One region of the Ruegeria sp. ANG10 genome, then DNA from elsewhere that is predicted to be linked to it. Evidence: riboswitches for the same ligand, from Rfam matches in the RefSeq annotation. Region 1 holds a riboswitch; the other holds the start of a gene.

Region 1 (5,581 bases):
AACAGATATCGCTTGCGGGTGCGGCCCTTGGCAACATGGATCTTGGCGCAGGCACCAACGGCTTTACCGTCGAAGATGGCGCGGCCTTCTATGCGTTGGATACGGTCAATCTGGGTGCTGACGGGTTCATGCAGGTGAACGGTGATTTTGTCCTGGGGGCCAATCTGGGTCTGGACGGAGATTTGACGGCGACGGTTGCGGCCAGTGACTTTACCTTTAGCGGAAATGTCAGCCAGACATTGAACCTGACCGGAAGCCTGGCTTTTGGAGCAACGGCAACATCAACCTTTGACGTGTATTTCCTGACTTCTGGGGTGTCGGGTGGCAATAGCGACCTGGTTAATGCCACCGGTAATGCCACCATGGGCGGCACCCTGGTGCCACTGCTGAACGCGCTGGAACGGGCCTTGCCCCTTGTCATCATCAATCCTGATGGAACCGCCGCAGATGCGGGAACGATGATCGAGGACACTGTTGTGCTGGATTATTCCATTGGCCTGAACGGCTCTACCTCTGACGGCAGCTCGGTCGATCTGGTGATCACGCCGGATTATTCGACCGCCGGCATGAACGCCAATCAGGCGGCCATCGGGGATTACATCAACCAAGTTCTGAACGGACAGGGATCGGCTGCCCAAGGCCAACTGTTTGCCTTGATCGGCAACATGCAGTCCGAGGCCGATGTCATCGCCGCAATCGAAAGCTTGTCGACAGCCGACTATGCCGCCGACGCTGTGGATGCACTTTATGGCACTCGGGTATTTGCGGACACGCTACACAATTGCGAACGGTTTACCGATTACCAGTTCGGGGATGACCCGCGCAATTGTGTCTGGTTCTCGGGCGGGCGGTCCTTCTATGACCGTGATCAGACCGGCATGTACGAAGAGCTAGACATCAACGACACCAACCTGTCGGCTGGTGTCCGTCTGCCGGTTGGAGACGAGCTGTTCGCTGGGTTCGCGGTAGGCTATGACGAGATGAGCCTACGGAACGGATCGAATTACAATGCAACGGGTGATCGATTCAATCTGGGTGCCTCGCTGACCAAATACACTGGCGCGTGGGAGTTTGCAGCCCAGCTGTCCGCCGGTTGGTCAGACTATGACACGCTCAGCGCGGGCGGGATCAGTGGCGTGCTGCCCAACGGTCAAATCGTAAGCACCGTTGGCGTCAGCGAGATCAAGCACAAGATGAACCATCAGAACCTGCGTCTCAGCCTTGCTTATGACCACAGGTTCGCGGGCGGCAGTTCTTATCTGCGCCCTGAGGTTGCTGTTGATGCCACACGTCTGGCAACCGAAAGCAATGGTGATGCAACCCTGGCGGGGATCGTTCTGCAAGACGATAGCGAGATGATCTATTCCTTCACGCCTTCGCTGGAAATCGGCACCGAGCAAACCCTGAGTGCCTCGCAGAAGCTGCGCGCAAGTTTTCAGGTCGGTGCCATTCTCTCGTCAGATGATACCGTATCGGTCACTGCCGGGTTTAACGGAGCGAGCGCCGCTGACGGTGGGTTTTCAAACACCAGCTTTGTCGGCGACGCGCATGGCTTGGTCTCGGCCAGGTTGGGGTTGTTTGCGCTGGACGACAGCAGCTTTGTCAATCTGAGCCTGGATCATTTGTTCGGAGACTCAACCAGGGCCTTACAGGTAGGTCTTGGCCTTGGACTACAATTCTAATCGATGAGGGACAGCAGGATGAAAACTTGGGTAAGCGCGTTGGGTGTCGCATTGGGTTTGGCGACCCCCCTGGCTGCGCAGGAAGGCGCAGCGCCGCCATGGTCGGTCAATTGCAGCAATCGGGCCAGCGGGTCCGAGTTGATCTGCGAAATGACCCAAAGCATCGTTTTGACCGAAAACAACCAGAGGCTTACATCCATCGCGTTTGTAAAGGCCGCAGGTAAGGACGAGACTGAGACCGTGCTGACCCTGCCATTCGGTCTTTTGTTCTCGGAAGGCCTGGTTGCAAAAGTGGATGATGCCGAGGTCGCTCGTCTGGAGTTTTTGACATGCGAGGCACAAGGCTGTTTTGCCCGTTCGCCTGTTTCCCCCGAATGGATGTCTGCGATGCGCGCGGGTAATCAATTGCAGATCGACGCCAAAAACAGGGTCGGAGAGCCAATTTCATTTGGCTTCGATTTGACCGGGTTCAGCAAAGTATCCGATCTATTGCCCTGAGAATAGTTTCCTTTCAGTGCAGAAGCTTGCGGAGCCGAAAGGATCGGCTCCGCCGCCGTGTTTAGTCTTTCACGGGCATGTAAAGGTCGCCGCCTTCGCGGAATTTGGCGGCCATGGCCTCCATCCCCTCTTTCTGCGCTTCAGTTCGAATGTCGTGGCTGATCCGCATCGAACAGAATTTCGGCCCGCACATTGAACAGAAATGCGCCACCTTATGTGCCTGTTTAGGCAAGGTCTGGTCATGGAATTCTCGTGCCGTTTCGGGATCCAGCGACAGGTTGAACTGATCTTCCCAGCGGAACTCGAACCGGGCGCGGGACAGCGCATCGTCACGACGTTGCGCGCCCGGCAAACCCTTTGCCAGATCAGCGGCATGAGCCGCTATTTTATAGGTGATAACCCCAGTTTTTACATCATCCCGGTCCGGCAGCCCCAGATGTTCCTTCGGCGTGACATAGCAGAGCATCGCACAACCAAACCAGCCAATCATCGCAGCACCAATGCCGCTGGTGATGTGGTCATAGCCCGGCGCGATATCGGTGGTCAGGGGGCCAAGCGTGTAAAAGGGCGCCTCGTGGCAGCACTCCAATTGCTTGTCCATGTTTTCCTTGATCTTGTGCATGGCCACGTGACCGGGGCCTTCGATCATTACCTGACAATCCTTGGCCCAGGCGATCTTGGTCAGCTCCCCCAGCGTCTCCAACTCGGCGAATTGAGCTTCGTCGTTAGCGTCCGCAATCGAGCCGGGGCGCAGGCCGTCACCCAGGCTGAACGACACGTCATAGGCCCGGCATATATCGCAAATCTCGTCGAAATGCTCATATAGGAAGCTTTCCTTATGGTGATGCAAGCACCACTTGGCCATGATCGACCCGCCGCGTGAAACGATCCCGGTGACCCGTTTCACCGTCATCGGCACCATATGCAAGCGCACGCCTGCGTGGATGGTGAAATAGTCCACACCTTGTTCGGCCTGTTCGATCAGCGTGTCACGGAACACTTCCCATGTCAGGTCTTCGGCAATGCCGTTCACCTTTTCCAGCGCCTGATACAGCGGCACGGTGCCAATCGGCACCGGGCTGTTACGGATGATCCATTCGCGGGTGTTGTGAATATTGCGGCCGGTCGACAGGTCCATGACGGTGTCAGCACCCCAACGGATCGACCAGACCATTTTATCGACCTCTTCTTCCATCGAAGAGGTCACAGCCGAGGTGCCCATATTGGCGTTGATCTTTACCAGGAAATTACGCCCGATGATCATCGGTTCGCTTTCAGGGTGGTTGATATTCGCAGGGATAATGGCGCGACCAGCGGCGACCTCATCCCGCACGAATTCCGGGGTCACATAATCAGGGATGTTTGCACCCCAATCATTGCCTTCGCGCTGTTCGGCGACGGCTTCGCGTAATTGGTTCTCGCGGATGGCGATGAACTCCATTTCCGGTGTGACAATGCCGGCCCGGGCATAGGCCAGCTGCGTCACAGCTTTTCCATCCTTGGCGCGCAGGGGGCGCGGGCGCACAGGGAACTCGGGCGTCAATCGATCACCTTCGACAAAGCCGTTGTCCTCCGGTTTGATCTCACGCCCGTCATATTCTTCCACATCTGCTCGGGCTTCAATCCACTTGCGTCGCAGCGGCGCCAGACCTTGGCGAATGTCCGTCATCACCTGCGGATCGGTATACGGCCCTGAACTATCATATACGGGCAAGGGTGGCTCCCCCGCCGTGGGGTGGACCGAGATTTCGCGCATTGGCACACGCACATCCGGGTGCAATGTGCCGTTTACATAGATCTTGCGCGATGCGGGCAGCTCACCGGTGGTGATTTTGGGGTTGGGGACGTTCATGTTGGTGCTCCTCAAGCAGTTCAACTTAAAAAGACACCAGATGAGTTTTGGCTTGGGGAAACGAGAAGGCAGACAGCCCCCTGTTCGGAGTGCGCTTGCCCGGTTTTGTGGCCTGCGCGCCCTAGCTTCCTACGCCAGTATCAACTGGGTCAGGTTCAAAGGGTCGCGTCGCCGGGCATTGCCCCGTCAGCCTCTCAGTCCCCTCGGTGGGACTCCCCTGCGTACTGCTGGTTTAGCTTGAGGTTCACGGCTTAAACAAGCACCAAAATTCATTTGTTTCAGATTTTCTCGAACGGCCGGGATCTTCCGTTCGGTGAAGCACGTCATCAAATATACGGTCGCTATCTGATGTGCAGGCCGACCTATTCGACAGATACTCCGCATATCGACGGTAAGTTAAACGCAGTTATTTAACATAAGATGTCTTATGAGTGGATTGCCTCTTTTGAAGGAGAATTGTTGGCTTTCAATAAAATGAAACCAAGTGCCTGAGAGTTTTGCATTTTTCAAAATAATACTTTGAATGAAAAAAGTTTCCGGCCCCTCATCAGGAGGAACCGGAAACCCCATATTTTTACAACCAAATGGTTTTGCTTGACCTTACCTCAGGACCACGACACTGCAATTGGAATGCCGTACAACCCTGGCGGCCGTAGATCCCAGCAGCAGGTCAGATAGACCGGGCCGGTGTGAGGACACGACGACACAATCTGCCTTGTGCTTTTCCTGCCAACTGAGGATCGCATTGGTCGAATGTCCTGACACAACATGAACATCGATCACGTCCGATCCCAGCTCTGCCGTCAAAGTATCCGCAAGCTCATCGATTGCTTTCTTAAGCTGATCCTTTGGAAAATATGACGCCATGTAGGATGGCAGCTCTTCCATAATGGACAAGACCGAAATCCGACCACCGTCCGCCAACAGTTTCTTTGCTGCTTCTATGGATGCCGAATACTCTTTCTCATGTCCGGGAGCTACGGGGACAAGTATATGTTTGAACATCTGATATCCTCTATTTCAGCGCGTTGGGCAGCCAGGTGGCGATTTCCGGGAAGATGAAAATCAACGTGAGGCCAACGAATTGAAGTACAACAAAGGGTCCAACCGAGTTGTAAACATCGCCCATACTCACATCTTTGGGCAACACGCCCTTGATCCAGAACAGAACGAAGCCGAATGGAGGGGTCAGATAGGCGATCTGAATGTTCACGATGAACAAAGCGCCGAACCACAGTTTGTCGATCCCTAGTTCATCAATGATCGGGATGAACAGCGGGGTGCAAAGCAGAATGATGGCCCAGTCATCCATGACCATACCCAGGATCAAGATGATCAACATCATCATCAACAGGATGCCGGTGCTTCCGCCTGGCATAGACAGAACCAGGTTGGTCAGAAGGTCCTGGCTGCCCAAGGTGTTAAACACGTTGAGATAGACAGTTGCGCCAATCAAAATCCACAGGCCCATACCGCTGAGCTTTACCGTCGACACCAGCGATTCAACCAGAACTTCCTTGGTAAGTTTGCCATAGATGAAGTTGATGAC
Region 2 (5,581 bases), on a different contig from region 1:
CCGTGCCAAGCTGGAATCGCTGGTGTCGGACCTGATCAAAAAGTCGATGAAGCCCTGCCAGGCCGCACTGAAAGACGCTGGTCTGTCAGCTGGTGACATTGACGAGGTTGTTCTGGTCGGTGGTATGACCCGGATGCCGAAAGTGATCGAAGAGGTCACCAAGTTCTTTGGTAAAGAGCCCCATAAGGGCGTGAACCCGGACGAAGTGGTTGCCATGGGCGCCGCCATTCAGGCCGGTGTTCTGCAGGGCGACGTTAAAGACGTGGTTCTGCTGGACGTGACGCCGCTTTCGCTGGGGATTGAGACGCTGGGTGGGGTGTTCACCCGTCTGATCGACCGCAACACCACGATCCCGACCAAAAAGTCTCAGGTCTTCTCGACCGCCGAAGACAACCAGAACGCCGTAACCATCCGTGTGTTCCAGGGTGAGCGTGAAATGGCCGCGGACAACAAGATCCTGGGTCAATTTAATCTCGAAGATATCCCGCCCGCACCGCGCGGCATGCCTCAGATCGAGGTGACTTTTGACATCGACGCCAACGGCATTGTCTCGGTTTCAGCCAAGGACAAAGGCACCGGCAAAGAGCAAAAGATCACCATCCAGGCCTCGGGTGGTCTGTCGGATGAAGACATCGACAAGATGGTCAAGGACGCCGAAGAGAACGCGGAAGCCGACAAGGAACGCCGCGAGCTGGTCGACGCCAAGAACCAGGCGGAAAGCTTGATCCACTCGACCGAAAAGTCGATGGAAGAGCATGCAGACAAGGTCGACCCGACCACCATCGAAGCTATCGAGCTGGCGATTGCCGCGCTGAAGGACGAGCTGGAGACTGAGAATGCCGACAAGATCAAATCGGGCATCCAGAACGTCACCGAAGCGGCCATGAAGCTGGGCGAAGCCATCTACAAGGCGCAAGCCGAAGAAGGTGAGGATGAGCCTGCGGCGGCAGATGCTGCGCCGGGTGAGGATGACATCGTCGACGCCGAGTTCGAAGATCTGGACGACGACAAGCGTAACTAACGGGTAACCGGGCCAATGCGGGCCGGTCCGGTTGCCGGGCCGGCCTATTTACGTTGAGGCAGAAGGAAACACTGATGTCAAAACGCGACTACTATGATGTGCTCGGCGTAGCTAAGGGCGCATCGGCGGATGAAATCAAAAAGGGTTTTCGCAAGAAAGCCAAAGAGTTGCATCCCGATCGCAACAAAGACAACCCGGATGCCGAGTCGCAGTTCAAAGAAGCCAACGAGGCTTATGATGTGCTGCGCGACGCTGACAAAAAGGCCGCTTACGACCGCTTTGGTCACGCCGCCTTTGAAAACGGTATGGGCGGCGGCGGTGGTCGTCCCGGCGCCGGCTTTGGTCAGGGTGATTTCTCCAGCGCGTTCTCAGACGTGTTCGACGATCTGTTCGGTGATTTCATGGGCGGCCAGCGTGGCGGCCCCGGTGGCGGGCGTCGTGCGGCGCGCGGATCGGACTTGCGCTATAACCTGCGTGTGACGCTGGAAGAGGCGTTTGCGGGTCTTCAGAAGACCATCAGCGTTCCCGCCGCCGTGGCCTGTTCGGCCTGTGACGGATCAGGTGCAGAAGGCGGAGTGGAGCCAACCACCTGTCCAACCTGTTCGGGCATGGGCAAGGTGCGCGCGCAGCAGGGTTTCTTTACCGTTGAACGCTCGTGCCCGACCTGTTCGGGGCTGGGTCAGATCATCAAGAACCCCTGTAAAGCCTGTGGCGGTGCAGGCCGCGTGGAAAAAGAACGCGCGCTGTCCGTCAATATCCCCGCCGGTGTGGAAACCGGAACTCGTATCCGTCTGGCGGGTGAGGGTGAGGCCGGTATGCGCGGTGGCCCTCCGGGGGATTTGTACATTTTCGTCGAAGTGTCGGATCATAAACTGTTCGAACGTGACAGTGTGAACCTCTACTGCCGCGTTCCTGTAAGCATGGCCAAGGCCGCGCTGGGCGGTTCGATCGAAGTGCCAACCATCGATGGTGGCCGTGGCCGTGTGCAAATACCAGCAGGCAGCCAATCGGGCCGCCAAATGCGCCTGCGCGGTAAGGGCATGCCTGCCCTGCGTGGTGGCGGTGTGGGTGATATGTTCATCGAGCTGGCGGTGGAAACGCCGGTTAATCTGACCAGCCGCCAGAAAGAACTGTTGCGCGAATTCGACGATCTGGGTGAAGATAACCACCCGGAATCAAAAAGCTTCTTCTCATCCGTCAAATCCTTTTGGGATGGGATGAAGGGCTAAGATCACGCCTCCAAGTTGCTAAAAGGCCGATCCCCTTGGATCGGCTTTTTTCGTTGCATAGGTCCAGTTTGTCCATGAACTTCGCAAAAATTGGCCCTTGAATCCCGCCGCATCCCCTGAGATTGTCGCGCCAACCGTTGGGGTGCCCTGATCAAGGGGCTGAGAGGCGTGAATGCGCTAACCCATCGAACCTGATCCGGGCAATACCGGCGTAGGGAACGGTCTACACACACAGACGTTTTCCATGCTGCGTTGCCCCTTGATGATGGAGCAACGATATGGCGCATATTGCCCTGACAATTGCGGGCTCGGACAGTGGGGGCGGGGCCGGGATTCAGGCGGATCTCAAGGCAATGTCTGCGCTGGGCGTCTATGGTGCCAGCGTGATCACGGCGGTCACGGCGCAGAACACGCGGGCTGTGACCGCAGTGCATGGCATACCGCTCAACGTAGTGGCCGCTCAGATCGAGGCGGTGCTGACCGACCTGGATGTGAGCGCGATCAAGATCGGCATGCTTGCGACCCCTGAAATTATTCAAACCGTTGCCGGGGCCATCGCTGGGTTTGATGGCCCCGTCGTTTTGGACCCGGTGATGATCTCCAAATCTGGCGATGCCTTGCTGGCACAGGATGCCGTTCAGACCCTGCGTGATGTTCTTTTACCCCAAGTGACCATGCTGACCCCGAACCTGCCCGAGGCCGCGTGTTTGCTGGGAACCACGGATGCCGAATCCCCCAATCAGATGATCGCGCAGGGGATGGCGTTGTGCGGGCTGGGCGCGCGGTCGGTATTGATGAAGGGCGGGCATGGGCGCGGCAAGGTTTGCCACGACGTGTTGATTGATCCCTCGGGCGTTGTGGCGGAATTCACCGCCCCTCGTTGCGATACGCGCAACACGCATGGCACGGGATGCACCCTGTCGTCTTCGATAGCAGCCGGGCTGGCGCGAGGGCTGAATCTGACCGATGCGGTTGCGCAGGCACACGAGTATCTGCAAGGGGCCATTGCTAAAGCTGACGGTCTGATGGTCGGGCAGGGACATGGGCCGGTTCATCATTTCCACCGGGTCTGGTCCGCGTGACCGTCTGGTCGGTCATAGGGGCTGGTGTGGCCGGATTGGCCGTGGCATGCGAGCTTGTGTCGCGCGGGGCACGGGTTCAGGTGTTCGACCCCGGTGGCCCTCCGGGGCCACATGGATGCTCGTGGTGGGCAGGTGGTATGCTAGCCCCGTGGTGTGAGTTTGAAAACGCCGAAGAACCGGTGTTGCGGCTGGGTCAGGCTGCGTTCGAGTGGTGGTCTACGCGTACTCAAGTGGAACAACGGGGCACACTGGTTGTTGCCAATCCGCGTGATCTGCCGGATCTGCGTCGGTTTGCCCGCCGGACCGGGGGGTATACCGAGATTAGTCAGGCCGAAATTGTCAATTTAGAGCCTGATTTAACCAGTTTCACCAAAGGTGTACACTTTGCGGATGAGGGGCATTTGGACCCGCGTCAGGCACTACGTGATCTACACCGACAATTGCTGGATCAGGGGGTCACGTTTCACCGTAAGCTGGCTCCAACCCGATTAGAGAACGCAATCGACTGCCGTGGTTTGCACGCCCGCGAGGTGCTGCATGACCTGCGCGGCGTCAAGGGTGAAATGCTGGTAATCCGGTGCCCGGACGTAACCCTGACCCGTCCAGTACGTCTGCTGCATCCCAGGATACCGCTTTATATCGTGCCGCGTGGTGATGGCGTTTACATGCTGGGCGCTACGATGATCGAAAGCGAGGATAGCAGCCGTATTACCGCGCGGTCCATGTTGGAACTGCTGAGTGCTGCGTATGCGTTGAACCCCGCTTTTGGCGAGGCCGAGGTGCTTGAAATCGGTGTCGATCTGCGCCCCGCTTTCCCGGATAACCTGCCCCGCATCCGGCGGCTGGGGCACACAATTTATGCCAACGGGCTGTACCGCCACGGTTATTTGCTAGCCCCCGCGCTTGCGCAGGGCGTGGCCGATCTGGCGCTGGACAACAAACATTCGGAGATGGTCGATGAAGATCGTGCTTAATGGCGAACAGCGCGAGGTGCGCGCCGAAATCCTGTCGGACCTTTTGGTCGAATGCGGGTATTCGGGGCGGGTGGCGACGGCTGTGAACGAGGATTTCGTGCCTTCGGGCCTACGCCTTGCCCATCGGTTGGCCGACGGCGACCGGATTGAGGTCGTCGCGCCGATGCAGGGGGGCTGAGGATGAAAAGCTTCTATGGCACCCAACTGCCCAATCCGCTGATGCTGGGCACGGCGCAATATCCCAGCCCTGCCATTCTGGAACAGGCGTTTCGTGACAGCAGCGCGGGCGTGGCCACAGTGTCTCTGCGCCGTGAATCCGGGGCCGGACAGACGTTCTGGCAGATGATCCGCGACCTGGGAGTTCTTATCCTGCCCAATACTGCAGGTTGCCACACGGTGAAAGAGGCCGTGACGACGGCCTATATGGCGCGTGAGGTGTTTGACACCAAATGGATCAAGCTGGAACTGATCGGCCACACCGACAGCCTGCAACCTGATGTCTTTCAGCTGGTCGAGGCCGCGCGCATACTGACCGAGGACGGTTTTCACGTTTTCCCCTACACAACCGACGATCTGATCGTGGGTGAGCGGTTGCTGGCCGCCGGGTGTGAGGTGCTGATGCCTTGGGGTGCGCCCATCGGGTCGGGGCGCGGGTTGAACAACGAATATGCCTTGCGCGCGATGCGGGCCGAATTCCCTGATGTTCCACTGGTGGTGGATGCCGGGATCGGCCGGCCCAGTCACGCCGCGCAGGCGATGGAGTTGGGTTATGACGCTGTTCTGCTGAATACCGCTGTTGCACGGGCCGGAGACCCCGCCGCCATGGCCCGCGCGATGATGCTGGCGATTGAGGCCGGGCAGTTGGCGTACCAAGCCGACCCGATCGAGGCGCGCGATATGGCCGAGCCTTCCACTCCGGTAATCGGAAAGGCCTTTTTATCATGATGTTAGATCGATTTTATCCGATCTTCGACCACTCTGATTGGTTGCGCCGGATGCTGCCCCTGGGTGTAAAGCTCGTGCAACTGCGGATCAAAGATCAGCTTGATGTGGTCATACGGGATCAGATCGCCCAATCGAGGGAACTATGCCGTGCCCACGACACCGTGCTGGTGGTCAACGACCATTGGCAGGCGGCTATCGACGCTGGTTGTGAGTGGATTCATCTCGGGCAAGAGGATCTGGACGAGGCCGATCTGAAAGGCATCCGCAAGGCAGGGCTTAAACTGGGCGTGTCCACCCACGATGGTGATGAGCTCGAGCGGGTTCTGACCA

What was found. Region 1 has a riboswitch for thiamine pyrophosphate ahead of thiC (phosphomethylpyrimidine synthase ThiC). Riboswitches for the same ligand answer to the same signal wherever they lie in the genome.
Region 2: it holds a riboswitch for thiamine pyrophosphate, as region 1 does, so the genes downstream of both, thiD (bifunctional hydroxymethylpyrimidine kinase/phosphomethylpyrimidine kinase) here and thiC (phosphomethylpyrimidine synthase ThiC) in region 1, are expected to answer to the same signal.

What each region holds. Positions count from the first base shown of each region.
Region 1 covers NZ_JBFCVU010000007.1:13,698-19,278, forward strand. The annotation lists gene AB1A64_RS14910 (hypothetical protein) at 1-1,682, shown strand, start outside; gene AB1A64_RS14915 (invasion associated locus B family protein) at 1,701-2,180, shown strand; gene thiC (phosphomethylpyrimidine synthase ThiC) at 2,242-4,032, opposite strand; TPP riboswitch at 4,142-4,261, opposite strand; gene AB1A64_RS14925 (universal stress protein) at 4,633-5,037, opposite strand; gene AB1A64_RS14930 (TRAP transporter large permease subunit) at 5,048-5,581, opposite strand, start outside.
Region 2 covers NZ_JBFCVU010000008.1:150,746-156,326, forward strand. The annotation lists gene dnaK (molecular chaperone DnaK) at 1-1,021, shown strand, start outside; gene dnaJ (molecular chaperone DnaJ) at 1,096-2,250, shown strand; TPP riboswitch at 2,379-2,485, shown strand; gene thiD (bifunctional hydroxymethylpyrimidine kinase/phosphomethylpyrimidine kinase) at 2,529-3,332, shown strand; gene AB1A64_RS16640 (FAD-dependent oxidoreductase) at 3,329-4,306, shown strand; gene thiS (sulfur carrier protein ThiS) at 4,290-4,484, shown strand; gene AB1A64_RS16650 (thiazole synthase) at 4,487-5,251, shown strand; gene AB1A64_RS16655 (thiamine phosphate synthase) at 5,248-5,581, shown strand, end outside.